2 regions of the Pseudolabrys sp. FHR47 genome follow, and region 2 is predicted to be linked to the other one. Evidence: riboswitches for the same ligand, from Rfam matches in the RefSeq annotation. Region 2 holds a riboswitch; the other holds the start of a gene.
The links. A riboswitch is a leader RNA that binds a small molecule or an ion and turns the genes downstream of it on or off. The one in region 2 is predicted to bind S-adenosylmethionine.
Positions count from the first base shown of each region.

Region 1: linked by a shared signal. The riboswitch ahead of metA (homoserine O-succinyltransferase) and the one ahead of E8Q40_RS04885 (homoserine O-acetyltransferase) in region 2 are both predicted to bind S-adenosylmethionine.

Region 1 covers NZ_CP039740.1:2,763,665-2,778,479, forward strand. The annotation lists gene E8Q40_RS13585 (DUF2189 domain-containing protein) at 1-187, shown strand, start outside; gene E8Q40_RS13590 (thermonuclease family protein) at 236-790, shown strand; gene E8Q40_RS13595 (hypothetical protein) at 886-1,101, shown strand; gene E8Q40_RS21985 (hypothetical protein) at 1,106-1,279, opposite strand; gene E8Q40_RS13600 (SDR family oxidoreductase) at 1,425-2,183, opposite strand; gene clpS (ATP-dependent Clp protease adapter ClpS) at 2,345-2,665, opposite strand; gene E8Q40_RS13610 (NAD(P)-dependent oxidoreductase) at 2,858-3,853, shown strand; gene E8Q40_RS21990 (hypothetical protein) at 3,944-4,090, shown strand; gene E8Q40_RS13620 (glutathione peroxidase) at 4,814-5,395, shown strand; gene E8Q40_RS13625 (EAL domain-containing protein) at 5,515-7,191, opposite strand; gene E8Q40_RS13630 (pirin family protein) at 7,455-8,378, shown strand; gene metA (homoserine O-succinyltransferase) at 8,356-9,321, opposite strand; SAM-I-IV-variant riboswitch at 9,365-9,471, opposite strand; partial or broken gene E8Q40_RS22230 (DUF2254 domain-containing protein) at 9,701-10,926, shown strand; gene E8Q40_RS13650 (amidohydrolase family protein) at 10,923-11,819, opposite strand; gene E8Q40_RS13655 (glycosyltransferase) at 11,899-13,923, opposite strand; gene E8Q40_RS13660 (HlyD family efflux transporter periplasmic adaptor subunit) at 13,905-14,815, opposite strand, start outside.
Region 2 covers NZ_CP039740.1:970,216-985,030, reverse strand. The annotation lists gene E8Q40_RS22405 (TIGR02594 family protein) at 1-194, opposite strand, end outside; gene metW (methionine biosynthesis protein MetW) at 455-1,102, opposite strand; gene E8Q40_RS04885 (homoserine O-acetyltransferase) at 1,125-2,333, opposite strand; SAM riboswitch at 2,415-2,494, opposite strand; gene E8Q40_RS04880 (chorismate mutase) at 2,626-3,471, shown strand; gene hisC (histidinol-phosphate transaminase) at 3,520-4,635, shown strand; gene E8Q40_RS04870 (prephenate/arogenate dehydrogenase family protein) at 4,632-5,600, shown strand; gene E8Q40_RS04865 (LysE family translocator) at 5,601-6,212, opposite strand; gene E8Q40_RS04860 (DUF2125 domain-containing protein) at 6,278-7,354, opposite strand; gene E8Q40_RS04855 (gamma-glutamylcyclotransferase) at 7,638-8,186, shown strand; gene E8Q40_RS04850 (1-acyl-sn-glycerol-3-phosphate acyltransferase) at 8,191-8,925, opposite strand; gene E8Q40_RS04845 (YdcF family protein) at 8,939-9,550, opposite strand; gene E8Q40_RS04840 (ABC transporter permease) at 9,641-10,606, opposite strand; gene ftsE (cell division ATP-binding protein FtsE) at 10,624-11,283, opposite strand; gene E8Q40_RS22175 (MJ0042-type zinc finger domain-containing protein) at 11,534-12,514, shown strand; gene E8Q40_RS04825 (TIGR02302 family protein) at 13,124-14,815, opposite strand, start outside.

The DNA of each region.
Region 1 (14,815 bases), 1.8 Mb from region 2:
CGTGCGTGCGGTGGTGACGAGCCCGCTGCCGATGATCGGATGGGCCGCGGCGATCGTCCTGCTGCTGATCGTGTCGGCGCTGCCGGCCTTCCTCGGCCTGATCGTGACCCTGCCGGTGCTCGGCCACGCCACCTGGCACCTCTACCGCCGCATCGTCGCGCCGGTCGCGGAGACGCAGCCGGCCTGAGGCGCGCCGCCAACCATTCGGTAACCGGCGCACGGCTAGCGTCGGCGCATGAGCACGGTCATCCAATTCGGCCGCCGGCGCCGCCGCGCCCCGCGTTTTGCGGGGCTGGCGCTGTTCGCGCTGATGCTCGGCGGCCTTGCCCTGTTCCAGGCGTGGCAGAGCCGTGCGGTCGTCGCCCCGCCGACGCCCGCCCTGCTCGCGGTCGAGGCCATCGACGGCGACACTTTAAGAGCGGAGGGCCAGCGCATCCGCCTCGCCGGCATCGACGCGCCGGAGCTGGCGCAGACCTGCCGCGATGCGCAGGGGCAGGCCTGGTCCTGCGGGACGGCGGCGCGCGCGCATCTGGCGGCGCTGGTCGCACAGGGCAGCGTCATCTGCACCAAACGCGGCGAGGATCGCTACGGCCGCATGCTCGTCACCTGCTCGGCCACCGGTGTGGCCGATGTCGCCGAAGCCATGGTGCGCGACGGCCATGCGCTCAACTATGGCCGGTATACCTCCGACTATGCCGGCGCCGAGCGCGAAGCCCGTGCCGCGCGACGCGGCCTGTGGCGAGGCACGTTCGACAATCCGGAAGACTGGCGGCGCGCGCGCCCGCGCTAGCGAGGCGTCATGCACAGCCCTGCCCGCACCTTTGGCACGAATCGCCGGCGGCGATAGCTTGGCGCTCGCGAACGGTTCATCACGGGGAAAGCGCCATGGCCAAGCGGACGACTTTGTATTCTTCGAAGGGCAAGAAGCTCTACGCGGTGCGCGACAAGGACGGCAAGTTCAAGGACATCCAGACCTACCAGCGCGCCCACGCCGCCGACATGCGGTCGAAGTCGAAGGCTGAACTCGCCACGGCGAAGAAGAAAAAGAAGAAGACCGCCAAAAAGGCGAAGAAGGCCGTGAAGAAGAAAAAGCGGCTCTAGCTTTTTAGGCGCGCTCGCGGACGTCGTAGACCTTCACCTCAAGGCCGGCGTCCTGCCCCTTCAGGGTCAGCCCGGCCGACAGCGCCTGGGTCAGCGAGCCGAACTGCGACACGCGACGCCCGCCGACCTCGACGATGTAGCTCGGCTCCCCGACCGGGGCCGATGGCGGCGAAGCCATCGTGGGCAAGTCGGAAGTACGGGCAGCGGCATTGTCCGGCATGGCAGCCTCGTTGCAGGCGGCCCGGGATTGTCGCCCCGGGGACCGCCGGCATCATTCCGCTGCCCCGTTAAGATTAGCTGAAAGGCTAAAAAGCCGAACAAAATCAAGCATGTTGGCGGTCGGAGTCGATCGGGATCACCTGCCCCGAAATGGTCTTACCGGCCGGAGAGGCAAGGAATACCGCCAGGGCGGCGATGTCCTTCGGATCGACGAATTTCTTGATCGATGTATAGGCGAAGGATTCGTCCTGCACTTCCTTCAATGATTTTCCCGAAAGCTGCGCCCGGCCCTGAAAGACGCGCTGGATGCGGTCGCCCTCGACCTGCCCCGGCGCGATGGCGTTGGCGCGGATGCCCCATGCGCCGAGCTCGACGGCCAGCGTCTTGGTGAAGCCGATGACGCCCCATTTGGTCGCCGCGTAAGGCGAGCGGTTGGCGAAACCGAAGCGTCCGGCGATCGACGACATGTTGATGATGACGCCAGCCTCCGACTCCTTAAGATACGGAATGGCAAGCCGCGTCACATCGAACATGCCAGTGAGGTTGATCGCCATCACCTTGTCCCAGTCATCGGGCGGATACTGATCGACCGGCAGGGTCATGCCGGCGACGCCGGCATTGTTGATGAGCACATCGATGCCGCCCAGCGCCTCGGCTGCCGACGGAACCATCTTCTCGATCTCGGCGCGCACCGCCATGTCGCAGCGCTTCGCCACCAGGCCGGGGATTTCCTTGGCGATCGCGGTCAACGCTTCGTTGTCGATATCGCAGACGAATATCTTGGCGCCCGTGGCGGCGAAAGCGCGCGCAAATTCGCGGCCGATGCCGGCGGCACCGGCGGTGATCAGGACTTTCTGTGGCATGCGTTTCCTTCCCGAATACTTATGTTGTGCGCGCACCATATACTATTTGCGGTCATTCCGGGACGCGACGCAGTCTCGGGCCCGGAATCCATATCCCCGGTCTGTGATTATGGATTCCGGGGCTCGCGCGTTGCATGCGCGCCCCGGAATGACGCGAAGCCTTACTCCTCCTTCTCCGTCGCAAAATACAGCGGATAGCCGTTCATCTTGCCGAGTTCGGTCGCTTCCTTGGCCTTAGTCTCGGCGACGTCGCGGGTATAGACCGCGATGACGCAAGCGCCTTTCTGATGCGCGGTCATCATCACGCGATAGGCTTGGCTTTCGTTGAGCCGGAACACGGCCTTGAGCACCTGCACCACGAACTCACGCGGCGTGTAGTCATCGTTGAGCAGGATCACCTTCCACAAAGGCGGCCGGGCGACCTTCGTTTTAGGTTTGGTGCGCGGCCTGGTCGTGGTGCCGGGATTGTCGGCCGGGCTCATGAGGACGCTCCATCAGTCACCACGCGACGCCGCGGTTTCCTGTTCCCGGCGCCATTCCCCCAATTGCCTATCTTTGCAAGTCCGGCCTAGATGCAAAAGCCCCGCCATCGCCATGCCAGGAAAAGTGGGAACCGGTTTTCCGTCCGGCATGGCGACAAAGGATGCGGGCCAAGAAACTCCGGGGGAAATCGCATGCCGACCGTCCTGCTCACCCATACGCCCGACATGCTCGCCAACTACTATGGCGACCGCGCACTCGCTGCGCTGCGCGGGCTCTGCAACGTCCGGCTTAACGACACCGGCAAGGTGCTCGACGCCGCGGCGCTGGCAAAACTGGCGCAAGGTTGCGAGATTATCGTCTCCGACCGGCAAACCGCCGGGCCCGCAGAGTTCTTCGCCCAGGCGCCCGCCTCACTCGCCGCCTTTCTCCGTGTCGCCGTCGATATCCGCAACATCGACGTCGCCGCCGCCTCGAAAATCGGCGTCCTCGTCACCCACGCCACGCCCGGTTTCATCCCGTCTGTCGCCGAGCAGACCATCGGTTTCATGGTCGATCTCGGCCGCCACGTCTCCCGCTACACTGCCGAGTATCGCGCCGGCCACGATCCGGAACCGGTGATGGGCCGACAACTGGCCGGCGCCACGCTCGGCATTCTCGGCTATGGCGCCATCGGCCAATATCTCGCCCGCCTCGGCGTCGCCTTTGGCATGAAGGTGATGGTGTCCGATCCCTTCAAGACCGTCAGCGAACCCGGCGTCGCGCAAGCATCGTTCGAGGATGTCGTGGCCGCATCCGACTTTCTGGTTTGCCTCGTCATCGCCAATGAAGAGACCGAGAACCTGATGAATGCCGCCGCCTTTGCCCGCATGAAGAAGTCGGCTTTCTTCATCAACATGTCGCGCGGCAATCTGGTCGACGAGAAGGCGCTTGAGGATGCCCTCGATCGCAAGTTGATCGCCGGCGCCGCCATGGATGTCGGCCGGGCCCCGGACCAGAAGCCATCGTTATTCCTCGCCAAACGGCCTGACGTGATTGCCACGCCACACACCGCCGGGCTGACGCCGGACGCTGCCGAGCATCAGGCATTCGACACGGTCAATCAGGTCAAGGACATCCTCGCCGGCCGGATGCCGCCCGGCGCCGCCAATGCCGGCGCTGCGTATCGGCTGAGTATTTTCAGCAAATAGTCGGCTGATTTCCGACGACGGCACGAGCGACGGAACTTTGTTCCACGACCGGCGTTGTAGGCATGCAATCTCCACAGGGGTGACCTGCTTATGAATCGAAACGTACTCGTCCTGGCCGTCGCTGTGCTTTGCCTCGCGGTCGGCGCGCTTGGCTATAAGCTTTACGAAGAGCAGCGCGAACCGAAAGGCGTGCAGCTCAATATCGGTGCGAACGGCATTTCGGTCGAAAAGAAATAGACCGCGCAACATCCGGCGCGAATTTTCGGCGCATTGGATTCTCTTTCAACGAACATTCGAACAGCAATTTACAACCGCTCGCGCCACCCCGGCGCGAGCGCGACTTTTTCGCGCAGCGGCACGGTATACGTCAGCCTTGCTGCTTCAATTGTCTTTCACCATCGATACGGTTAGCGGCGACGGTGTGGGGAAAGTGACGGACATTGGCTGGCGTGAATTGCGGCATTGATCGCAAGCGCGGCCGCAACGAAAGGAGGAGTTCATGAGCCCGCACGCCCGAAGCGACATCAATATCCTTCGGCGATCTCCGCGGTACCGCCCGGCCAATACATGCGCGCAATGTGGTGAAGCGCTTTATATGCCGGAGTACTCCGAGTGGCTGGACGCTGGCTATGCACGGCACCTGTGGCAGTGCGATGCTTGCGGCTACACATTCGAGACCACCGTTCATTTCGCAGCGGCGTAGTGCGCTGGAACCGGCAGGAGTGGCCCCGGGCCCGGCCCGGCGAGGCAAGATTGGGCCCTGCTCGTCGCGCACACGCCAGAAAGGAACCGGCTTAGACGCACGCGCCCTCGCCCCCAGAGCAACCCAGCGGCGTAGAAGCGGTAAGTCGGTTCCTTTCGCTTTCTTTTTCCGCTTTTCTTTTCAATGACAAAAAACGGACGCCTGTTCACAGGAAATTGTGGCGCGCCTCGCCGATTCCTGCCGCTAGACTTCACCCCATGATGATGCGCCGTACCCTGCTCTATGCCGTCGCCGGACTCGTCGCCGCGCCCCGCACCCTTCTCGCGCAGGCGCCGCCCCTATCCCAAGCCCAAATGTCGCAGGTGTCGGCCTACGCCTTCCGCTTCAAGGCCTTGAGCGGCAACGATATCGCGCTCGCCGACTTCGCCGGCAAGCCGATCCTCGTCGTCAACACCGCTTCGCAGTGCGGCTACACCCCGCAATATGCCGGCCTGCAGAAGCTATGGGCCCGCTATCGCGACCGGGGCCTCGTCATCATCGGCGTGCCGTCCAACGATTTCGGCGGTCAGGAGCCCGGCGGCGCTTCCGAGATCGCCAAGACCGCCCATGACGAGTACCACGTCACCTTCCCGCTCGCGGCCAAGGCCGGCGTCAAGGGCGCGGGCGCGCATCCGTTCTATCGCTGGGCCGCCGCTGAGCGACCGCGCGACACGCCACGCTGGAATTTCCACAAATACCTGATCGGCCGCGACGGCCGGCTCAAGGCCGCTTTCACGTCGGCGGTCGATCCGTCGGATCCGGGCCTGATCGTCGCGATCGAGACCGAGCTTGGCGCCTAGAGCATGATCCCGAAAAGTGGGAGCCGGTTTTCGGAAAAGATCATGCTCAAACAAAGAAGCTAGACCGTGCTCTGATTCAACCTGGATGGATCATGGTCTAGGATTACGTGAAGCAAAAACTAGGCGGCCGCCACGACCGGTGCCATGGCCGCATTGTCACCCAGCCCATCCATGGCATCCACCAGCTTGAGGAAGGCACTGCCCGGCAGAGGCGGTGCGAACACGTAGCCCTGCGCCGAGCGAATGCCGATTTCGCGCAGATGCATCACCTGCTCGAAGTTCTCAACGCCTTCGGCCACCACATCCATGCGCATATTGTTGGCGAGATCCACCAAGGTCTCGACGATGGTCGACGAATTGCGGTCGGTACCGATCGAGTCGATGAACATCTTGTCGATTTTGATGATGTCGACGCCGAGCTTGAGCATGTAGGACAACCCGCTGTGGCCGGTGCCGACATCGTCGATGGCAATGCGGATACCAAAGCCCTGAAGCGCGGCGATGATCTGGCGCGTCGCGGCGAAGTTCTCGATCGGGTCGCGCTCTGTCAGTTCGAGCACGACCTGCGCGAGTTTGATCGGCGACTTGGCAAAGATGCCGTAGACGTCCTTGACCACGGACTCGTCGGCGAACAGCCGGCTGGCGAAGTTGAACGAAATCTTCAGCCCCGGCCGTTCGCCGATCGCCTTGCCGGCCTCGTCACCGACCCGCCGCATCAGGTCGAGCGTCATGGCGCGGATCAACCCGCTCGATTCCGCGAGCGGAATGAAGGCCGCGGGCGGCACCAGAGTGCCGTCGGGCTTCTTCCAACGCACCAGCACCTCGGCACCGCGCAACTGCCCGGTCGTGATGTCGACGATCGGCTGGTAGTACGGCACGAATTCGCCGGCTGCCAGCGCGCGCTCCATCTCCAGAATCGGATTGTTCGGGTCGCGGCGAGCGATTAGCGCGGCAAACAGACCGAGGATCGCCAGTGCGAGGCCGCTGAGAAACAGGCCCAGCCATTTCAGCTCGGCGCCGCTGGCACCGATTAGCTTGTTCGGCACCATGACGAGTACCTTGAAGCCGTATTTGCGCGAGCGGTGCTCGGCCTTATAGCTGTCGCCGGCCGCAGTGGCAGCCGGGCGCCTGCCGAGCTCACCGAGAATGACCTGGCCGCGGGTTTCGACCGCGGCATAGAGGCCGCGCGGCGTGCCGTTGATGTCCGGACCGCTACTGAATTCATCATGAAGGTTCGGGTCGAAGGCATGAACCGCCACATGCGGCAGGAACATCCCCGCCGGGACCAGCGCGGCGATCGCATTGGAACCGGAGCCGAGCGGCCGGCGAATCCGGACCATCGGCTGCGAACCGGGCAGATTCAATACATCGAGCGAGTAGCCGACCTGCCCCTCCAGCGGTTCGGTCGACAATATCCGGCGCACCGTCTCGCGTTCGGCAGGCCCGACCCTCTGCTGCGACGAGCACATCATGCGGCCGCCGACGTCGAGGATGGAAATTTCCTTGATCAGGGTGGTCTCGAATGTGGCACGCTGCATCGCCTCGAGCGCGGTGGGGCCGCAATCGGCAACGCCGGCCGCGCTCAAGCCATCAAGTGTTCTGACAACAGCATCGGTGCGCTGCTCGACCAGCATGATCGCGTGGCGCGCGGAAATGTCGGCCTCTTCCCGGCCGTTCCGGTCAAGGACGCCGCTGAGCCAGAAATTGAACGCGACCAGAGGTGCACCGGCTACCAATACGCCAACTGCAATCGCAACAACGTTCTGGCGCGTAAAACCGCGCGCGAAAAGAAACATTACCGGCTCGTCCGACCATTCTGGTGCGGCCCCCAGTGAGCCACGGCGCCGTAAAAAGCCGCTTAAGCCTAAAGCCCGGCATTATTGGAAAACTCGCTGAAACGGCACTGCACGCATGCATGGTTAATGGCCGCCTAAGGTGGAAGCTCTCTTGGATACACGATTGCCGCACTGCAGGGGTGGAGCAGCCAAATGCCGCCATGACACGGGCTCTCTGCGGTATTAACGTATTTTGGACGATCACACAGCGACAGGAGCGGCGCATGAGCTTCTTTCCCGGCAAGGACCCCGAGGCCGGCAATGCCTATAGCTGCGACGCCCTCGCCCATGTCGTGGTGCCGCGCACGGTCGACCTCGGCGACGGCTTTTCGGTGCGGCGGGCCCTGCCCTCGGCGCGCTCGCGCATGGTCGGGCCATTCATCTTTTTCGACCATTTCGGGCCGGCGGAATTCCGCGCCGGTACTGGGCTGGACGTCCGCCCACACCCGCATATCGGGCTGTCGACCGTGACTTATTTGTTCGACGGCGAAATCATGCACCGCGATAGTCTCGGCACCGCGCTGGCGATCCGTCCCGGCGAGATCAACTGGATGACCGCCGGTCGCGGCATCGTGCATTCGGAGCGCACGGAAGCCGGCTTGCGCGAAACCGGCAGCCCGATCCACGGCCTGCAGATGTGGGTGGCGCTGCCCAAAGCGCATGAAGAAACCGCGCCGGGCTTTGCGCATCACGACACGGGCGAATTCCCGGTCGTCGAAGACAACGGCAAGATCGTTCGTGTCGTCACCGGCTCGCTCTACGGCGCGACCTCGCCGGTGCCGGTGCTGCACGAGACCATCTTCGCCGACGTCACGCTCAAGGCTGGCCAAACGCTGCCGGTCGACGCCGATCACGAAGAGCGCGCAGTCTATGTCGTCAATGGCGTCATTGACATTGCCGGCGACAGGTTCGAGGCCGGCCGGCTTCTGGTGTTCAAGCCGGGCGACAGCATCACGGTGACGGCGGCGAGCGACGCGCATTTCGTCGTGCTCGGCGGCGCGCCAATGGACGGGCCGCGGCACATCTGGTGGAATTTCGTCTCGTCCAGCAAGGACCGCATCGAGCAGGCCAAGGCCGACTGGAAGGCCGGCCACTTCGACAAGGTGCCCGGCGACGAGATCGAGTTTATTCCGCTGCCTGAGCGATGACGCGCGCGTTCGGCCCTGCCATTTCGACGGTGCCGATCTTGGCAACGTCGAACGGCGTCGTCTGGTAGATCTGGTTGATCCAGTTGCCAAACAACAGATGGGCGTGGCTGCGCCAGTGGTTGAGCGGCGGAACGTCCGGATTGTCGCCGGGGAAATAGTTCTTCGGCACTTCCACGGCGACATTGGCGGCGCGGTCGCGGAAATATTCGTCCGCCAGCGAGCCGCTGTCGTATTCGATGTGGTTGAACATGTGCAGCGCGCGATGCGCCGGATCGTCGATCAGACACACCCCGGCCTCGTCCGACTCCATCAGCACCTTCATGCCGCTCTGCGGCGGGATATCGGCGCGGCGCACCTCGGTCCAGCGCGACACCGGGATCGCGAAGTCGTCGGAGAAGCCGCGCAGATAGGGCGAAGTCCGGTCGAGCACGCGGTGACGGTAGACGCCGAACATCTTCTTGCCGAGCGCATATTTCGGCATGCCGTGGAAGCGATGGACCGCGGCCTGCGCGCCCCAGCAGATCGTCATCAGGCCGTGTACATGGGTTTGCGTCCAGTCGAAGATGCGTTCCAGCTCGCCCCAATACGTCACCTCCTCGAACGGCAGCGTTTCGACCGGCGCGCCGGTGACGATGAAGCCGTCGAACTTCTCCTCCCGCACGTCTTCCCAGTTGCGATAGAAGGACAGGATGTGATCGGCCGAGGTGTTGCGCGGCACGTGCTCCGACATCTTGACGAGCGTCATCTCGATCTGCAGCGGCGAGGCGCCGAGCAGGCGCGCGAACTGCGTCTCGGTCTTGGACTTGTTCGGCATCAGGTTGAGCAGACCGATCCGCATCGGGCGAATATCCTGCCGGACCGCATCCTTCTCGAGCATGACGCTGACGCCTTCCGCTTCCAGAATGGAGCGCGCGGGCAGATTGTTCGGAATCTTGATCGGCATGGATACAGTCGGTCCTCAATCTCGTGAGCGCGACCGACTGTGACTGAGCCCGTTTCGTTGCCGGTTCGGCCACATCCTCCCTTTCGGGGAGCGCCACCTTGCTCGGGAAGCAGGTTGGCGTCGGGCGATGCCCAACTCTTGATGCTGGCTAATGAATATACGTTCGGGAGCCGGTCCGCAAGCAGCCGGTCCTGGCGGCCCCGGCGCGAGGTTGACGGGATACCAGGGCCCAGCCCTCCGACGGAACGATACCGGCCCACCGGGGTTCCACATCCGCCCCTTCCATCGTCCCCGAATAGGAGCCCACTTGATTCCACGACTGCTGACGATCTGGGACAATGTCCGCACCAGCCTGTGGGCCATGCCGCTGGTCATGGCGATGACCGCCGCATTGCTGGCCTTTGTGATGCGCAGCATCAACATCGATATCGGCGACGATCCGGTCTGGTTTCTGTATAGCGGCAGCGCCGAGCAGGCCCCGCAATTCCTTGGCAATCTTGTCGGTGCCATGATCACGATGGCGACGCTCGCGATCTCGATCACCATGGTGGTGCTGACGCTGGCGGCGCAACAATTGGGGCCGCGGTTGATCCGCAATTTTATGAGCGACTGGCAAACCCAGGCATCGCTCGGCCTGTTCATGGCGACCGTGGTCTATCTGCTGCTCGTTTTGCGCAGCACGTATGGTGATGGCTCGGTTGCCAATCTTGCGGTGACGGTCGGCACGATACTTGTGCTTGCGAGCCTTGCCAGTCTGCTGGTCTTCGTTCATCACCTCGCCCGCGCCATCATCGCCGACAATGTGATCGATCGCGTCGGCGCGGCGCTCGACCGTGACATCCGGCGCCTGCTGCCGGAGAAACATGCCGAGCAGCCCCCGTCGCTGTCGTCGGAAAAACCGCGACCGGTATCATTCCCGTCGCGACCGGCGGCTATGTCCAGGCGGTCGACATCGGGGCTCTCGTGCGCCAGGCCGCCGAAGCCAAGGCGCTGATCGAACTGCAGGTTAGGCCCGGCCAGCACGCCGTTCCCGGCACCACGCTGGCCCGTGTTTCCCCGCGCATGGCGGCCGAGGATCTCGCCCGCCCGGTGCAGTCGGCCTTTGTCGCCGGCCGTACCCGTACCGCCGTGCAGGACCTCGAATTCTCCGTGCATCAATTGGTCGAGGTCGCCCTGCGCGCCCTGTCACCGGGGATCAACGATCCATTCACGGCGATCGCCGTCATCGACCGGCTGACATTGTCACTGCGGCTGGTAATGGATCGCGGCGCCGCGCAATCGCGTTTCGCCGATGACGAAGGCATCGTCCGTCTGGTACTTCCGGTGTCCACCTTCGAGGGGCTGACCGATGCGGCCTTCAACCAGATCAGGCAGACGGCCGAAGGACACGCCGCCGTTCTGATCCGTCTGGCCAAGAATATCGGGGAATTGCTGGAGCTGGCCAACGAGCGACAACGCCCGGCGCTGGAGAAGCATTTGCGTCTTGTGGTCAACGCCGGCGGCCGCAGCATAAAGGAAGACGACGATCGCAACGACCTCAAGGCAACCATCGACGCTGCGCGATCGAACGGTCGCAACGGCGAGGCATCGGGAGCCGGCGGTTAATCGACCTTCGCCGCGCCGAACAGACGCGCCGCGTTGCCCCAGGCGATGCGCTGCGCCTGCTCGCGCGGTAACTGCTTGAGCCATGAGCGATACTCGCCCATGATGTCGTCGTAGCTCGCCCAGCGCTCGTTGATCCATGTGTCCGAGCCAAGCAGGAAGCGATCGGAGTAACGTGCGAACAGGTCGCGCCACTCGGGCGTGAGTGCGCTTCCTCGCGTGATGCCGCCGCGATAGGAAAGCTCGCCCCACAGCATCGGATATTTGTCGAGCAGTTCGGCGACGCGCGCGGGTGGCGTTGAGAATCCAGTGTGGGCCCAAATGATCTTGGCCTTCGGGTTATGCTCGAACAGGATCAGCAGCGCTTCCTCATCGGCATGGGCATGCAGATAAAGATCGTTGGCGACGGCGAAATCAACGATCTTCTTGACGATCGGATTCCAGGCCGACTTGCCGTAGAGATGGAATTCGCCAATGCCGCGATAGTAGCCGCGCTTGAACTCGCTCTCGATCAGTTCGATGCTGAGCGGATCGCCGAACCAGGTCTGAATGTCGGCGCGCACGCGGTAAGGCCTTATGAACGGCACCACCCACAGGCCCGGCGCCTTCTGATCTTTCTGGGCTTGCATCAACTGATGCGTGCCCTTGTTCGGCCGGCTGGTGGCGAGGATGCCCTTGACGTTGTTGCGGTCGAAGACCTCGATCACCTTGTCGAGCGAGAAGAACGGATTAGGCTCTTGGTTGTAGTGCATGTGGGCGTCGAAGATCGGCATCGCCGCCGCGTCTTGCGCGCCGCCTTGCACAACGCCTTGCGCCTGCGCGCGTCCGGGCCAGCTCATCAGAACCAGCGCGGCGAGCCCCAGAGCCGCCAGAAATATCAGCCGTTCGAAACGCATGGACCTCCTCTCCACGGGGCGATCCTAGCGCGGGGCGTGCCGCCTCGCGATCACATCTTCGATAGATCAATTGTGGCGTTCAACCGGGCATCTTGGGGTGTGCGGCCGGAATGGCGGCATGCTGCGGCACGTCGCCGAAGGCGCGGCCCCACAGGCGGTCGATGATGCGGCCGAACTTCAGCGCCTCGATGTCCTGAGAATAGCCGCCCGTATAAAGCTTCACGATCAGCTGATCGCGGATGTCGGGCGCAAGGGGCTGATGCACGAGTATCAGTTCACGACCGTTGTCCCGCCGATCCCGCATCTCAATCTTCGCCGCAAAGGGCGCCACATCGGAAACCGTCAAGGTCGCCAGCTGCCCGACCGAGGAGGATAGATCCGCCGTCGTCTGCGCTGTCGATTCATCCATCGCGATGGCAACAAGGCGAACAGGGATCGCCCGGTCACCGAGGACGAGTTGCGCCTGTTCGTCGGCGGCGAACCGTTGGTGCTCGCTCCGCGGCGCCTCGAAGCACATCAGCGCCGCCACCAGCAGGATGAGAATACTCAAGGCCGCCCAGTACTTCGCGATGCTCGAAAACTCAAAATTCTTGGCTGGCGCCCATTCCGGCACAACGTTCAAAAAAAGGCCCGCCGCCGTCACAATCAGGATCGTCATGATGCAGGAGAAGGTGTACGTGTCGAAACGCGCCTGCCCCTCGACCCCTTTCGGCGTAACGCGAAACGGCACCCCGAATGGCCTGATCAAACTGCTGATGACGACTGGAAGCAGCCGGAACGTAGCAAAGACACCGACAGCGGTCGATATGACCGGCAAGTACCTGTTCGGTGCGAGCCAACGGATGAACAGAAAATACGCCACTAGCACGGGAACCTGATAGTAGAGGATATCGTCCACGCCCGTGAAATAGAGCGGCGATAATCCGGTCCACAAGAACACGGCCGGAACGATGATGCCGACAAAGCGGACGAAATATTGCAGCAGCCAACTCACGGGCAGGAACATGATGCGCTGGAACAGCGTCAACCCGGGACCGCGGATCGGCCCGCTCTTGACATAAAGCGACTGGATGGCGCCACGGCACCAGCGGCTACGCTGGATGAAGAATCCCTCAAGGTCTTCCGCCGCAAGGCCCATTGACAACCGTTCATTCAGGTATCGCGTGATGTAGCCCTTGTTGAGGCACGCGAGGGTAGTCAGCAAGTCCTCAGTGATCGACTCGGTAGGTATGCCGCCCGCAGCCTCGATCGCCTCGCGCCGCAGGACCGCGCATGAGCCGCAACAGAAGCTCACATTCCAGGCGTCACGGCTTGCCGCCATTTCGTCGAAAAACAGGCGCTGCTCGTCGGGCCAGTATTCCTCCAGCGACAGGTTGGACTGGATCGGGTCCTTGTTGAAGAAGTGCTGCGGCGTTTGCACGATCCCGATCCGCGGATCAGCAAAGAACCCAAGAGTGCGACGCAGGAAGATACGGAAGGGGACAAAATCGGCATCGAATACGGCGACGAATTCGCCCCTGCTGAGGCTGAGTCCATGGTTGAGGTTTCCGGCTTTGGCGTCGGCATTGTCGGGCCGCGTCACATGGATGACGCCCTCCTCTTCGCAAAATTTGCGCAACCACTCCCGCCGCCCATCGTCAAGCACATAGATGTTGAGCTTCTCTTTCGGGTAGTCCAGCGCGCACGCACCGACAATGGTGCGTTCGAGGACGCTCAGAGGCTCATTATAGGTTGGGATAAAGATATCGACCGTCGGCAGCCAATCCCGGCCACGGGAGAAGAGATTTGACTCCAGCCGGTCGGCCTCCGTACTCCGGTCGACATAGCGACTCATCGTCACCATGAAAAATGCGGCTTCGATGAACGCGAAGCACTCAATCAGAAAGATGAAGTATATCCACATGGAGGCCGCGCTGCCGTCGAACGGTTGCTGTAAAACCGTCGCGGTAAAACGCCAGATCATGTAACGCAGGGCGAGAGCCAACACAGCCGTACAGGCAATGGTGCGCGCCCAGGTCCGTTGGCGGGGCCAATTCAGAACGCCGACCAGATAGAAGGCGAGAACCAGGAAAGCCGGCCCCAGGGCTAGGAGATGCTGAACCATAGGCTCCGCAACCAGCGCAAGAGGGGGACGCTTCGCCTCCGGAATCGCACATGAACCGTGCGGCCGACCTGGCAGAAATTCCGATAATCGGTGTTGAGGTCGGACGGCACCAATTCGATACGAATTTTTGCGTATTTCCCCTCGGTCCGCGGAAGAGAGGCTGCGAGTATCCTGTCTTCGAAATCCGCGCGACTGCCCCTGACGAAGGCCACACGGCCGGGAATGGAATCGCTGCGCCCGAGCAAGCGAACCTCGGCGTCCCGCCCCGGATAAATGTCGTCGTAATCAACCTCGTGGACCAAAATCTCCACGAACAGGTCGCGGCAATCGAGGATGTTGACGAGTTCTTGTCCGACGGTCACGTTCGATCCGGTGGCGACGAAATTACGCCAGACCACGCCGGTCAGCTCGCTCAGCACCGATGCAAATCTGAGCCTCTCGGTACGGGCTTCCTCGTCCGCAATCTGTTGCTGAAACTTGACGATCCGTGCCTCCTGTTCGACGCGCATGGCCAAAAGGCTTTTGAGCGCCAGATCGATTTCGTCGACGCGCTGCAACGAATACGGCACGTCGTTACGCCCTTCTTCGATATACACATCGTTCTCGATTGCCGCACGTTTGCGCCGCAGTCGATCCAGTTCGTTCCTCGCACCCTCCAGTTCATGTTTGGCGACATCCTCGCCGGCAACGGATTTTTCCAGCTCCATCGCGGACAGATGCCCGGAGGATCGCAGAGACTGCTTGCGTTCGAGATCGCTCTTGCGTTCCGTCCCGCGCGCTTCGCTGGAGCCGATACGCTCCTCCTGGCTGGCAATTTCCCGATCCGTATTCTCCAGCATCGCCTTACGATAGACGGCGAGACGCCGCAGCATGTCATCGCGCAGCGACTGCA
Region 2 (14,815 bases):
GAGATCGCAGTGCTGCGCAGGCGATTGGCGTTGGCCTCGCGCTGCGCGCGATGGGCCAGCGCTTTATTCTTCGTCGAGGCAGTCTGCTGAGCAACCTTCGGTTTGGCCTGTGGCATCGGCTGGCTGAAAGCCGGTTCGCAGAAGGCGACCAATGCGATGCCGCCAGAAGCGACCATCATCCGCATTTTACGCATGGAAGTGTCCCCGATTCCAAAACGTTCCTCGCGCGCCGTGACGCGCGCCGCCGTGCATCGGGGATAGCACGGACAATTTTCAACAAATGATCGGATTGAATTAACGGTGAAGTGACATGGTGAAGTGAAATGGTGAACACGAGCGATTTAACCATGCGTGTTCACCACGTCGTCCTCCGCGAAGGCGGAGGACCCAGCACTTTTTGTTCCCTGAGAAAGCGCTGGATCGTCCGCCTTCGCGGACGATGACAACGCATCGCTCAACCCTTCCGGCTCAGCAAAAACACGCCCTGCTCGCCGAACATGTTCCAGAACCACCATGGCGCATTGAGGCGCAGCGGCGAACCCCAGGCATTGAGCGCCACCGCCTTGTCGATTGAAATGCCGACGGTCTGGCAGAGCTGGACGAAGTCCTTGATCGTGCAGTGGTGAATGTTCGGCGTGTCGTACCAGCTGTAAGGCAGGATGTCGGTCTGCGGCATGTGCCCCTGAAACAGCAACTGCATGCGCACCGTCCAGTGGCCAAAATTCGGGAACGAGACGATGGCGTGCCGGCCGATCCGGAGCATGTGCTCAAGAACGACGCGCGGCTGGCGCGTCGCCTGCAGCGTCTGCGACAGGATGACGTAATCGAAGGCGTCGTCGGGATAATCGGCAAGATCGGTGTCGGCGTCGCCCTGGATCACGGCGAGTCCCTTGGCCACGCACTCGTTGACACCCTCGCGCGACAATTCGATGCCGCGGCCGTCGACGTTGCGGGTGTCCGCGAGAATCTGCAGCAGCTCGCCGTCGCCGCAACCGACGTCGAGCACTTTGGCGCCGCGCTCGACCATATCGCTGACCAGCATGAGGTCGACGCGCGCGCCACTGCCGTTACGAACCTGCGGGTTGAGTTTTCTGTCGCTCATGGCCATTGCCGATCTTGCGAGATTACTTCTTCGCCGAAAGCCACGGCAATCCGCGCGCTTTTCCGGCGCCATCGAGGAAGCCACGCACGATGGCGAACATTTCGGGCTCGTCGAGCAGGAAGGCGTCGTGGCCCTTGTCGGTGACAATCTCGGCGAAGGAGACACGCGCCTTGGCGGCGTTGAGTGCATGGACGATGGCGCGCGACTCCGGCGTCGGGAACAGCCAATCGCTGGTGAAAGAGATCACGCAAAAGCGCGTCGGCGTATCCTTGAAGGCATTGGCAAGCACACCACCGGCGTCCGCGGCGAGATCAAAATAATCCATCGCCCGCGTGAGATAGAGATAGGAGTTAGCGTCGAAGCGCTCGACAAATGAGATGCCCTGGTGGCGCAGATAGCTTTCGACCTGGAAATCGGCATCGAACGAGAACGTCGCCTTCTCACGGTCCTGAAAGTTACGGCCGAACTTGCGGTGCAGCGCCGCGTCCGACAGGTAAGTGATGTGTGCGCCCATGCGCGCGACCGCGAGGCCGCGGCGCGGATTGGTGCCCTCAAGATGGTAGCGTCCGCTCTTCCACTCCGGGTCGGCCATGATGGCCTGACGGCCGACTTCGTGGAACGCGATGTTCTGCGCCGAATGCCGCGTCGCAGTGGCAATCGGCAACGCGGCGAACACGCGCTCGGGGTAGCTCGCTGCCCATTGCAGCACCTGCATGCCGCCCATCGAGCCGCCGATCACGGCGAACAAGGTTTCGATACCGAGACGGTCGAGCAGCATCGCTTGCGCGCGCACCATGTCGCGGATGGTGATGACGGGAAAATCGAGCCCCCAGGGCTTGCCGGTCGCCGGATTGGTCGAGGCCGGCCCGGTGGTGCCCATGCAGCCGCCGAGCACGTTCGTGCATATGATGAAGTAGCGTTCGGTGTCGATCGGTTTGCCGGGGCCGATCAGGGTCTCCCACCAGCCATTCTTGCCGGTCACCGGATGGACGTTGTTGACGTGCTGATCGCCGGTCAGCGCATGGCAGATCAGCACCGCATTGCTGCGTTCCGCGTTCAGCGTCCCGTACGTGGTGTAAGCAATCTGGAACGGCGATAGCTCGACGCCGGCATCGAGCTTGAGCGGTCTGTCGGCGCCGAAGCGGGCGACGTTGGAAGCACGCGGATTGTCAGCGTCGCGGACAATCTGGTCGCGCACCAGTTCGCTCTTGGTCGGTTTAACGTTCATCACGAACACGGCCTCCCGTGGGGAAGGCCTCCCGGACACATCAGGCCATAAAAAAACCGGCCTGAACGAAGGTTCGGCCGGGACCCTTGATGTTCCCCGGCCTGTTTAGCGAGTTGTTTAACGTGGCTGCAAGCCGGCCGGCTCAAATGACCACGGAATGGCCCGTACTTATTCCTCACCCTCGGCCGCGTCAAGCCGGGGCCGAGGCCGCAGAACCCGGTGGGCCGCCGCCTTCATCCCAACAAGGTTAGGTTTTCTTTGCCTTTAAGGCCCGTCTTTCCTATCAATGCCCACCATGAGCACGCCGCCCAAACCCATCGACCTCGCCGCGCTCCGCCAGGAGATCGACCGCATTGACGAGGCCATGCACCAGCTCCTCATGGAGCGCGGCGACATCATCGATCGTCTGATCGAGGTCAAGAAGAGCCAGGAGACCGGCTCGGCGTTTCGTCCCATGCGCGAAGCGCAGATGATGCGGCGTCTCGCCGAGCGCCACAAAGGCATCCTGCCGCTCGATACCGTCGAGAGTATCTGGCGTGTCATCATCGCCACGTTCACCTATGTTCAGCAGAATTTCTCCGCCCATGCCGACTTCTCGGCCGGCGACGCGCAGATGCGCGATTCAGCTCGCTTCCATTTCGGCTTCACGGTGCCGCTGGTGCCGCATATGGGCGCGGCTGGTGTCGTCGCCGCGGTGTCGGAATCGCGCGGCGATCTCGGCCTCGTGCCGGTGATCTCCTCGGTCAGCGCCGGCGCGTGGTGGAACGCGCTCGAATTCGATGCCGCGCCGAAGATCATCGCCCGCCTGCCCTTCGTCGAGCGTCACGACCACCCGGCGGCGCTGCCGGTGTTCGTGATCTCCCGCGTCGCCGACGATGCCCGCGCCACCGAGGTCGAGGTGTGGAGCGTCCGCGTCTCGGGCTGGAGCGCCAAAGCCGCGCAGACCCTGACCACCTTGGCCGAATTCCTGGCGGTGCCGGACCGCGCCTTCGACGGCGCGGCGCTGCTGGTCACCCTGCCGAGTAACCAGAGCATCCACGACATCGCCCAGCACCTCGGCAAAGCCGGCGCCACCGTCCGCTCGATGGCCCTCGTCGGCAGCCACGCAACCCGCTATACGGTTGCCGCCGACAAGGCCTGAGCCACCCCGGCTCGACCCCTCCGGCCCACTTTCAGCAATGGCTTGAACATGACTGCCACCAATTCCCCTTCGCGTCCCGTTCCGCGTCCCGGCGTGCTCGACATCGCACCCTACGTCCCCGGCAAGAGCAGCGCGCCCGGTGTCGACAAGATCTACAAGCTGTCGTCGAACGAGAGCCCGCTCGGCCCCTCGCCGAAGGCGGTTGCCGCCTATCAGGCCGCAGGCGCCAAGCTCGAGGACTATCCGGACGGCGCCGTCATCGAACTGCGCAATGCCATCGGCCGCGTCTACGGGCTCGACCCGGCGCGCATCGTCTGCGGCGCCGGCTCCGATGACCTGCTCAACATGCTGGCGCAGGCTTATCTGAGCGACGGCGACGAAGTCGTATACTCGCAACACGGCTTCTTGATGTATCCGATCTACTCGCTGAGCCGCGGCGCCAAGCCGATCGCGGTACCGGAGAAGAATTACGTCGCCGACATCGACGCCATGATCGCGGCGGTGACGCCGCGCACGAAGCTGGTCTTCCTTGCCAACCCGAACAACCCGACCGGCACCTATGTGCCGTTCGACGAGGTCAAGCGCCTGCACAAGGCGCTGCCGCCGAACGTCATCCTCGTGCTCGACGCCGCCTATGCCGAATATGTGCAGCGCAACGACTACGAGGCCGGCATCGAGCTGGTGGCGACGTCGGAGAATGTCGTGATGTGCCGCACCTTCTCCAAGATTCACGGCCTCGCCGCGATCCGTCTCGGCTGGCTCTATGGCCCGGAGAGTATCGTCGACGTGCTCAACCGCGTACGCAGCCCGTTCAACGTCAATTCGGCCGCGATCAAGGCCGGCATCGCCGCCATTGAAGACACCGCGCATCTTGAGAAGTCGATCGCGCACAACAACCAGTGGCTCGGCTGGGTCAGCGATGAAATCGATAAGCTCGGCCTCAAGGTGACGCCGAGCGTCGGCAATTTCGTGCTGATCCACTTTCCCGAGACCAAGGGCAAGACCGCGCCGGAGGCCGACGAGTTCCTGACCAAACGCGGGATCATCCTGCGCCGCGTCGCCGGCTACGGCCTGCCGAACTGCCTGCGCATGACGATCGGCACCGAGGAGGCCAACAAGCTCGTCGTCGCCGCGCTCAAGGAGTTCATGGGGAAAGCGGCGTGAGCAAGCAGGCGCCGCTCTACAACCGCCTCGCGCTTATCGGCGTCGGACTGATCGGCTCGTCGATCGCGCGTGCCGCGAAGGCGCAAGGCGCGGTCGGCTCGATCGTCGCGACGGCGCGCTCGGAGGCGACGCGCAAGCGCGTCGCCGAGCTCGGCCTCGCCGATCAGGTGGTCGAGACCGCCGCGGCCGCGGTCGAAGGCGCCGATCTGGTTATCGTCTGTACGCCGGTCGGCGTCTGCGGCACGGTGGCCAAAGAGATCGCGCCGCATCTGGCGCCGGACGCGACCGTGTCCGACGTTGGCTCGGTCAAAGGCTCGATCGTGCGCGACATGGGCCCGCATATTCCGAGCGGCGTGCACTTCGTGCCGGCGCATCCCGTCGCCGGCACCGAATATTCCGGGCCCGACGCCGGCTTCGCCGAGCTGTTCGTCAACCGCTGGTGCATTCTCACGCCGCCGCCCGGCCAGGATCAGGCCGCGATCGACAAGCTTGCCGCATTCTGGAAACTGCTGGGCGCCAATGTCGAGACCATGGCGCCGGATCACCACGACCTTGTGCTCGCGGTGACGAGCCACCTGCCGCATCTCATCGCCTACACGATCGTCGGCACCGCGGATGAGCTCGAGACCGTGACGCGCTCTGAAGTATTGAAATTCTCGGCCGGCGGCTTCCGCGACTTCACGCGCATCGCGGCGTCCGATCCGACGATGTGGCGCGATATCTTCATCACCAACAAGGACGCGGTGCTGGAGATGCTCGGCCGCTTCAATGAGGACATCGCGCTGCTGACCAAGGCAATCCGCAACGGCGATGGCGATACCTTGTTCGAGCACTTCACGCGCACGCGCGCCATCCGTAAAGGCATCGTGCAGATCGGCCAGGATTCACCAGCGCCAGATTTCGGCCGCAGCCATCAGAACCTGCCGCCCGAGCCGCTGCCGAAGCCTTACGCTTCGGACGATTAATCACCTTTCCGCGAGCGCCAGCCGCGCGCCGAGCAGCACGAAAGCCGCGGCGAAGGTGCGCCGCATCCAGGCCATGACGCGCGGCTTTGTGACGACGCGATCGCGGATCGCGGCGGCGAACAGGCCGTAAACGACGAAGACCGCGAAGGTCATCAGCATGAAGACGGCGCTGAGTTCGAGCATCAGCGCGACCGGGTTCGGTTCGCTCGCCGAAACGAACAGCGGAAGAAAGGCGAGGAAGAAGATCGACAGCTTCGGATTGAGGATGTTGATCAGGAAACCCTTGACGGCGATGCCGATCGGCGGACGCCGGTCGCCTTCCTTCGAGACGCTGAGCGCACCGTGTTCGCGCAGCGCGCTCCACGCCATATAGAGCAGATAGACGCAGCCGGCATATTTGAATATCTGGAAAGCGAGCGCGCTGGTGTGCAGCAGCGCCGCGAGGCCGAGGATCGCCGCCGCGATATGCGGCAGGATGCCGAGGGTGCAGCCGAACGCGGCGGCGATACTGGCGCGCGAGCCGCGCGTCAGGCCGACGGCCAGCGTATAGAGCACGCCGGTACCCGGCGAAACGACGACAATGAAGGACGTGATGAGGAATTCGAGTGTCATGCCGGTGTCTCCGCCAGCATGGTAGCGCGCGATGCGGTCGGGACGCCACCCGGTTTCTGGCGACATCAAAACAGCGGCGGCGTCTCGCCGAGCGGGATCGGCCCGAGATAGAGGCGGCCGTCGTCGACGCGCAGCGGCAGCGCCACCGCCGGACGGCCCTCGAGTGTGGTCTGCTGGCCGAGCAGGTTGATGCCGGCCGAAAGATTAGCCCCGACCTGCTGTTTCGCCGCCTGGCCGAGACCCGGCGAGAGGCGATCGAGCGCGCTGGCGAGCTTGTCCATCGACGGCGCCGACTGCACCAGTTTCTGCGCGTCGATAGATTTCAGGAATGGTTCGAGGCCAGCAACGGTGAGCCGCAACTCGCCCTGCAATCGGCCCGCCGCGCTGACGGTCAGCGTACCGGAGCCAACCGCCAGCGTCTCACCCTGGACCAAGCGGCTTTCGTTGATCTCGATCCTGCCGCCATTGGCCGCGATTTCGCGGAATCGCTCCGGCCACGGCTTCGGCGCGAAATCGCTGAGGCCGCGCAGCACCATATCGACAACGGCGTCGATCGGCTGCGCCGACAAAGCGCGCACGCCCGGTGCGAAGGCGCCGCGGGTACGCAACGCCACTTCGACCACCGGCCGCTGCGTGACCATACCCTCGATGAGACGGCCGTGAAGCTCGAGATGTTCAGCGCGCAATGCGGGCCGCGCGTTACCCTCTTCGATCACGTCGAAGGCGGGCCGTTCGAACACCAGCGACAACCGCTCCGGCCGCGTCGGCGTACCGCGCAAGCTCGACTGAAACAGCTTCCAGTTGACCGACAGCTCGGCCGGGCCGCCCGGCGCCGATACCGTGATCGGCCCCTGATACTCGCCGATCAGCAAAGTCGGATCATAGACCTGAGAGACCAAAGTCACGCCCTTGGTCTTCATCTCGAAGGGAATGCGACTGCTCTTGATCTGGGCTGTAGCGCCACTGCACCTGAACTCGAAACGGAAAGGGAAGCCGCCAAAGTTTTCCTCGCCACAAGCGAAGATGCGACCGGACTGTGCCTCGCGCGCGCGCCAGCCGTCGAGCATGTCCCGTGCCTTGCCAGCCGCCACATACCAGAAGGCCGACCACCCGCCGACCAGCAGCGCGACGATTACAATCATCACGACGTAGCGCCGCGACGAGGAACGGCGGGATGGCGAGTCGAGGGACATAGCGGGGTGAAAAACCTGTCAATTGCGGCAGTTTAGCGCCACGTCCGACGGCGCGCCGCAATGGCGCCGTTGTGCGCAGGATCGGCCCCGGACACAAGGGCGAACGCCCCGCCGGGGCGAAAGTTTCACCGTAAACCTCGTGTCTTACCCCATGCCCGGCGCCCCATTGCGCCCGGACCGGTAGACTGCTACGCGCCCCGCCCGGTTTGGACCATTCCGACTTCCTGGGCAGATGACGGCCTCTTCCGACGATAGCGGCGATCTCTGGGTGTTCGCCTATGGCTCGCTGATGTGGCGCCCCGGTTTCGAGGCGCTGGAGCGGCGCAAGGCCCGCCTCGTCGGCGCCCACCGCGCGCTCTGTGTCTATTCCTTCGTTCACCGCGGTACGCCGGAAAAGCCGGGCCTGGTGCTTGGGCTGGACCGCGGCGGCAATTGCCGCGGCATTGCCTACCGGGTCGCCGCCGACAAGCGCGAGCAGACCATCGCCTATTTGCGCGAGCGCGAGCAGGTCACGATGGTTTACCTGGAAGCCTGGCGGCAGGTCTGGCTCGACGACGACCCGCGCGAGAGCGTGCGCGCGCTGTGCTACATCGTCGATCGCGGCCACGAGCAATATGCCGGCAATCTGACCGCCGCCGAGCAACTGCATTACTGCCGGCAAGGCCACGGCCGCTCCGGCGCCAATCGCGATTACGTCATTGCCACGGTCGAGGAACTGGAGGCGATGGGCGTGCGGGACCACGCGTTGCACATGCTCGCGCAGCAGCTCAAGGGAAATTGAGAAGCTATTTGGCCTTCTGCAATTCGCGGCGGCCTTCTTCGATCAGCCGCGCCGTCGCCGTTTCAATCTCGTTCTGCAATCGGGCGAAGAATTCGCCTTGCTCCAGGCCCGGCGGGATGACATCGAGAAACTCGACAACGATCGTACCCGGATAGCGAAGCAGGCTGCGACGCGGCCAGAACAGGCCCGAGTTCAACGCGACGGGCTGGCACGGCACGCCGGCGCCAGCGTACAGATGCGCCACGCCGAACTTGTAGCGCGGCTCCGCGCCGGCGGGGCGTCGCGTACCCTCCGGGAAGATGATGAGCTGGCGGCTCTGCATCAGTTCGTAACGCGCCCGCGCGGTCATGGCCCGAAGCGCCGCCGCGCCGCCGCCGCGATCGACCGGCACCATGCGGCCCTTGATGGTGAACCAGCCAAACAGCGGAATCCACTGCAGCTCGCGCTTGAGGATGAAGACCGGATTGGGAAACAGCGTCACCAGCGAGAACGTCTCCCATGCCGACTGATGCTTGGAGGCGACGAGCAGCGGGCCCTGCACGATTTTTTCACGCCCGCGCACCTCAATCTTCACGCCGGCGATCACCCGCAGCAGCCAGAGGTTGATCCGGCCCCAGAGGCGGGCGATTTCGACGATGCCCCAATAAGGCATCAGGAATGTCGGCAATGCAACGACAAGCAAAATCGCCGTGTTCAAGTAGAACGCGATGTTAAAGAGAACGGAGCGGATGATCAGCACGGGCCAGAGGTCCTTAAGTATTGGGATCGGGGTCGAGGCCCATGCGCACGAGCGCGAACAGATATTTGAGATATTCGGCGACAAGGAAGCGCGTGGTGCTGATGCTTTCCCACCACGGCTCGGTACGCACCTTTTCCGATATGACCGGATAGGGGACCAGCTTCACGTCGGGCAACTGATGCGCGATCTCGGCCAGGGCGCGCGGCATGTGCCAATTCGAGGTCACGACGATCAGCGACATGAAATTGTGCTCGCGCGTCCAGCGTTTGGTCTCCAGCGCATTGCCGAAGGTGTTGAGAGCCGAGCGATCGAGGTCGATGCAGCAGTCGAAATATTTGGAGTAGAGCGGCGTCAGGCGCGCGATCTCGCTCGCCGAGGTGGCACGGTGAACGCCGGTGATGAGCAGGCGCTTGCCGCGTTCGGAGGCCAGAAGCTCGATCGCGTCCGGGATACGGGCGGCGGCGCCGGTCAGGGCGACGATGCCGTCCGCCTTGCGGCTCAGGGGCACTTCGCTGTCCGCGATCTGGGCGGCAAACCAGAAGAATCCGGCGGTCAGCACCAGTGCGCCGACGATCGCGACGGTGACGGTCAGAAAGCCAATCCAGCGGACAAAGCCAGCGAACATTGCGTCTCGAAGTCCATTCAAGTCGGGGACGGCATAGCACTATGGCGTGCCGCGATCTACGCGCAAAACCGGCGCGAATTCCCCTGAAATCTAGTCGATCGCCTCCAGGGTGCGGTTGACGGTGTGCCGCGATGTCAGCGCGGTAACGACAGCGCTGAGCACGATCTGGGCGAGCACGGCGAGATAGCCGAGAAATCCCAGTGAAAACGAGCCGAACAGTGCCGCGCTCTGATCGCCGCCCGCGGTGCCGGCGGTGAAGTGGCCGATCAACGCGGCGAGCGCGAACAGCAGCACTGCCGCGCCGCCGCCAATGAGGCCGCCTTGCAGGCCCATGACGAGGAAGTGGCGCTGGAAGTTGCCAGCGATGAAGTTGTTCTTGGCGCCGACCAGATGCAGCACCTCGATGACGTTGCGGTTCGTCGCCATCGCGCCGCGCGTCGCAAAGGTCACGGACAGCACGGTGGCCGCCAGCATCAGGACGAGGATGACGATGCCGCCGGCAACGACAGAGCCCGCCATCGCGCGCATGCGTTCGATCCAGCCGCGATGATCGTCGAGCGTCGCGCCCGGCGCCTGATCGATCAGCAGACGGTTGAGCCGCGCCATGTCGACGGTTTCGCCCGAGGCGAGCCGCACCACGATGAGCCGCGGCACCGGCAGGTCGCCGAGGGAGAGCCCGCTGCCAAGCCACGGCTCGAGCAGCTTCGAAGACTCCTCCTTCGAGAACACGCGCACGTCGCCGACGCCGGGGAAGGCGCGCGCGATCGCCGCGGCCTTCGTCACCGTCGCATCGGTATCGCGGCCGGGCGCCGGCACAACCTGGATGGTGACTTCACGCGCCACATCGGCCTGCCATTCACCCGCCGCCTGTCCGACCAGGATGACGGCGCCAGTGGTCAACGACGCCAGGAACGTCATGATGGCGACGACCGCGATTAGCGCGCGGCCGGCGATCGAATTGCGCGGCACTACCGGCGTCTCGAAACGCGGCCGCGCCGGCACCGCGAAGCGCGGAGGCGTGGTCGTTTCCGTATCGGTGTCGTCTGTGACGGCCATGACCAGTCTTGTTGCGTTCAGTCGTAAATATGCAGCCGGCCGTCGTGCAGCACGAGGCGGCGGGCGTCGTATTGATCCATCAGCGCGATGTCGTGCGTCGCGATGACGACCGACGTGCCCGATTTGTTGAGCTCGATGAACAGCCGCAGCAAACGCTGCGCCAGTGGCGGATCGACATTGCCGGTCGGCTCGTCGGCGAGCAGCAGTTGCGGCCGCGCGATCACCGCGCGGGCGATGGCGGCGCGCTGCTTCTCGCCGCCGGACAGGACCGGCGGCAGCGCCCACATGCGGTCGCCGAGGTCAACCCAGTTCAGGAGTTCGATCACCTCGTCGCGGTAGCTCTCCTCCGGGCGCCCCATCACGCGCAGCGGCAGCGCCACATTCTCGTAAGTCGTCATGTGATCGAGCAGCCGAAAGTCCTGGAACACGATGCCGATGCGCCGGCGCAAGGTCGCCACCGCATCCTTGGATAGTGTCGCGACATCGTGGCCGAACTGCGTGATCAGGCCACGCGTCGGCCGCAGCGACAGGAACAGCAGCTTCAGGAGCGAGGTCTTGCCGGCCCCCGAGGGCCCGGTCAGGAACTGGAAGGAATGCGGCTCGATGCGGAAGGTGAGGTCGCGCAGCACCTCGGGCCCGAGCCCATAGCGCAATCCTACATTTTCGAATCGGACCACGCCGGCCTCCGCTTCTTCTTGTCGCGAGCCTTTTGATTCCGGCCCGAAAACCATGCGCCCGGCCTTGAAGCCCCCAAAGGCCGGTCACGTCCCGATAATTCTCACGTTTTACAGGAGAATCAGCGCGCCGCCATAGGCTGTACCCGGGCGTCTCGCGGCTCCGAAGGCCATGCCCCGCGGCAGGGCATGGTTTCCGGTCCATTAACGGTCGGCTGCTAGGGTCGGAACCGCAAGAAACGCCGCAGAACCAATGTTGATTGTCTGTCCGACCTGCGCAACGTCCTACATGATCGACCCGGCCACGGTGGGCCCGTCCGGGCGCGCGGTTCGCTGCGCGCGTTGCAAGGCGACCTGGTTCGCCAGCCCGACCCGGCCAGCTGACCCGCCGAGTGTCTCCGCCTTCGTCGATAGCGTCATCGCCGAAGCCGAGGCCCAGGAAACCAAAACGCCCCCGCCGCCGACCTTCGAGGAAACCGTCAATACGCCTCCGGCTTCGCCCGCCGGGCTGCCGCGCGCTGAATCGCCTTTCGCGGAGCCGCCGCCGGCCGAACCCGCAGCCCCGGAGCCGGCTTTCGACTACAGCCCGGACGCGCCCTTCTCCGCGCGAGCCGAGGCCAGCGACACCATCGACGTCACCGATGCGCCGCCGCTCGCGCCCCGTCAGGACGAGACTTACGACGATGGCGGCAATGCGTTTTTCAGCGGCCCGGCACCGCACGACGCCGAAGACGGCGCCAGCTTCACCGCGCGCCGCGCCCGGCTGAAAGCCAAGCTCAAGAAGGACGGCCGCAAGTCGCGCTGGGTCATCATCGTTCTGGTGCTGTTTGCTTTCAACATCGCTCTGATTGCCGGCCGCAGCGAGGTCGTGCGCTATCTGCCGCAGACTGCATCGCTGTTCGCGGCGATCGGGCTGCCCGTCAACCTGCGCAATCTCGAATTCGAAGGCATCGCGATCTCGAAAGAGACGCAGGACGGCGTCTCGATCCTGATCATCGAAGGCCGCATCGTGAACTCGTCGCGCAAGGCCGTCGACGTGCCCCGGCTGCGCTTTGCCGCGCGCACCGCGACCGGGCAGGAAGTCTACACCTGGACGATGCAGCCGCCACGTACGCTGCTCGGCCCCGGCGACAGCGTGCCCTTCACCAGTCGGTTGGCCGCGCCGCCGGCCAACGCCGCCGATGTCCTGGTGCGCTTCTTCACGGCGCAAGATGCTGCCGGCGGCACGAAATAAATCCATCATTGTGAGAAGTCCGCGCCGAGACGCGCGCTATCGCCCCTGTTTTTAAAGGCCCGGGGCGGCCTGCCTCCCCTTCCGTTCCCCTCGGACACGCCGAGGGGATGGAGCGCCGCGAGGCGCCCATTGTCGTTTCGCACCTTGCGGTGCGCTGTGCCCTCATCGGAGGACACATGCGCCCCGCGGCGCTCCATCGCGGTGTCGTTACGGCGACGGGCCGCGCTTCTGGCGGCTGATCCGCCTTGTGGGCGGGTAGCGCTCACCATCAGCAAGCTCCTTGCAGGAGGTCATAGTGCCTCCGGGCGGAGCCCCGTCGCCGCCCGAGCGCCTGGGATGCGTATGTCCCAAGCCCGCGGGCACCGCACCCTGCTCCCACTGAAACGACGCCTCATGACAGCGCCCCCGGCTGGAACAGGACGAAATGAGCCTATAATATCCTAGGAATAATAATCAAGGATTATTTTCTGAAAACGTGACCGCTTGTAGCCCGGGTGAAGCGAAGCGAAACCCGGGAACGATAGTTAGGCTGGCCCCGGATTTCGCGGAGCCTGTCAACGGGCGGCGCTTCGCGCCGGCCCGTTGGCTCATCCGGGCTACGAAGCCTCGTCAGAAATCCTTGAGCAGGCGCTCGATGTAATCGAGCTCGAGCTGCGGGCGGAAGCTTTCGCCGAAGCGCTTGCGCAATTCCTCGAGAATGCGGCGCGCGCGCTGCGCTTCGATCTCGCCCGGCACCTTCACGGTGGTGTCGTCGTAGTCGCGGCCGCGCAGCGGGCGGCCAAGCGGATCAGTGTTCTGGTCGGCGCGCTGCCGGCCACGACCGGGCTGACCGTTCGGGCCCGGACCGGCCTGGCCCTGCCCTTCCTGCATCTGCTGCGCCAGACCTTGCGCGCCCTTCCGCATCGCTTCCAACGCACGGCCCTGGCTGTCGACGGCGCCATCGGCGTCGCCCTCGCCAAGATTGCCTTCGGCCTCGCCCATGGCTTCGCCGGCATCGCCGAGCTGTTGACCTGGGCCGTCCTGATCGCCCGGCTCCTGGCCCTCACCCTTCTGCCCCTGTTGCTGGCCCATCCCGCGCTGGCGCAGTTGCTCGAGCAGCTTGTTGAGACGATCCTTGAGGGCCTGCTGGTCCTGCCGCAGATCGCCCATTTGCTTGTCCTGCTGACCCTGCTGGCCGCGCTGCGGACGCCTTTGATTCTGGCCTTCCTTGAAGGTGCGGTCCCGCAACTGCTGTTGCTTGCGGATCATGTCGCTCAATTCGTCGAGCGCCGAGTTCATGTCCTGGTCGCCCTGATCCTGATCGGCACCGGGGCGGGCCATCTGCAGATTTTCCATCATCTGCTGCAATTGATCGAGCAGCGCGCGGGCGGCATCGCGATTGCCCTGCCGCGCCATCTGCTCCATGCGGTCCATCAGGCTCTTGAGATCCTGCTGGCTCAGCGTGCGCGTATTGCGGTCGAGCGGACGCGACAACTGCTGCGGATTCTTGCGCATCTCCTCGGCGAGTGCCTGCAGGAACTTGTCCATCGCGGCGCGCAGATTATCCATCAGCTTCTTGAGTTCTTCGTCGCTGGCGCCGCGTTCGAGCGCCTCGCGCAGCGCGTCCTGCGCCTGCCGCAAGGCCTGCTCGGCCTGGCTGACATTGCCGTCCTCGATTTGCAGCGCCATCTGCCAAAGCCGGGCGACGACATCGCGCAGTTGGTCATCCGATTTCGCGTTGCGCAGGTCGAAGAAGACAGAGCGCAGGCCGAGATAGATGCCGGCTTCCGGCGTGAAGCGCTCCGGCGCGATGGCCAGCGCATCGAGCGCTTCCAGCACAATCGGCTTTTCGTTGGCGTCGAGCGCAAGGATGCGGCGCTGTTCGACGAGCGCGCGCGCCAGAGGCTTGACGAAGATGCGTTGCGGCAGCGTGAGTTCGTGCGGCTCGCTCTCGCCGACATTGCCGGCTTCGTCGCGCGCGGTGAGGGTCACCGTCACAACGCTGCCGGCCCATGGGTTCTCGGTAAGGTCCTGCGTGGTCTGCGCGACGCCGGCGCGGGTGCGCGCCTGCGGCAGAGTCAGCGCGAATTGCGGCGCATCGAACAGCGGGCGGCGCTTGGTTTCCGATTTGGCTTCGGCCTTGTCGCCGGCCGCGGCCTTGTCGTCCTTGAGTGCAAAGATCGCCTTGCCTTCGACGATGCCGTAATCGTCTTCCATTTTGTAATCGAGCCGCAGCGCGCCGCGCGCCTGCCGCTCCGGATCCTTGATCAACTGCACATTCGGCGCGCGATCCGGAATGGCGGCAAAGCTCCACACCGGATT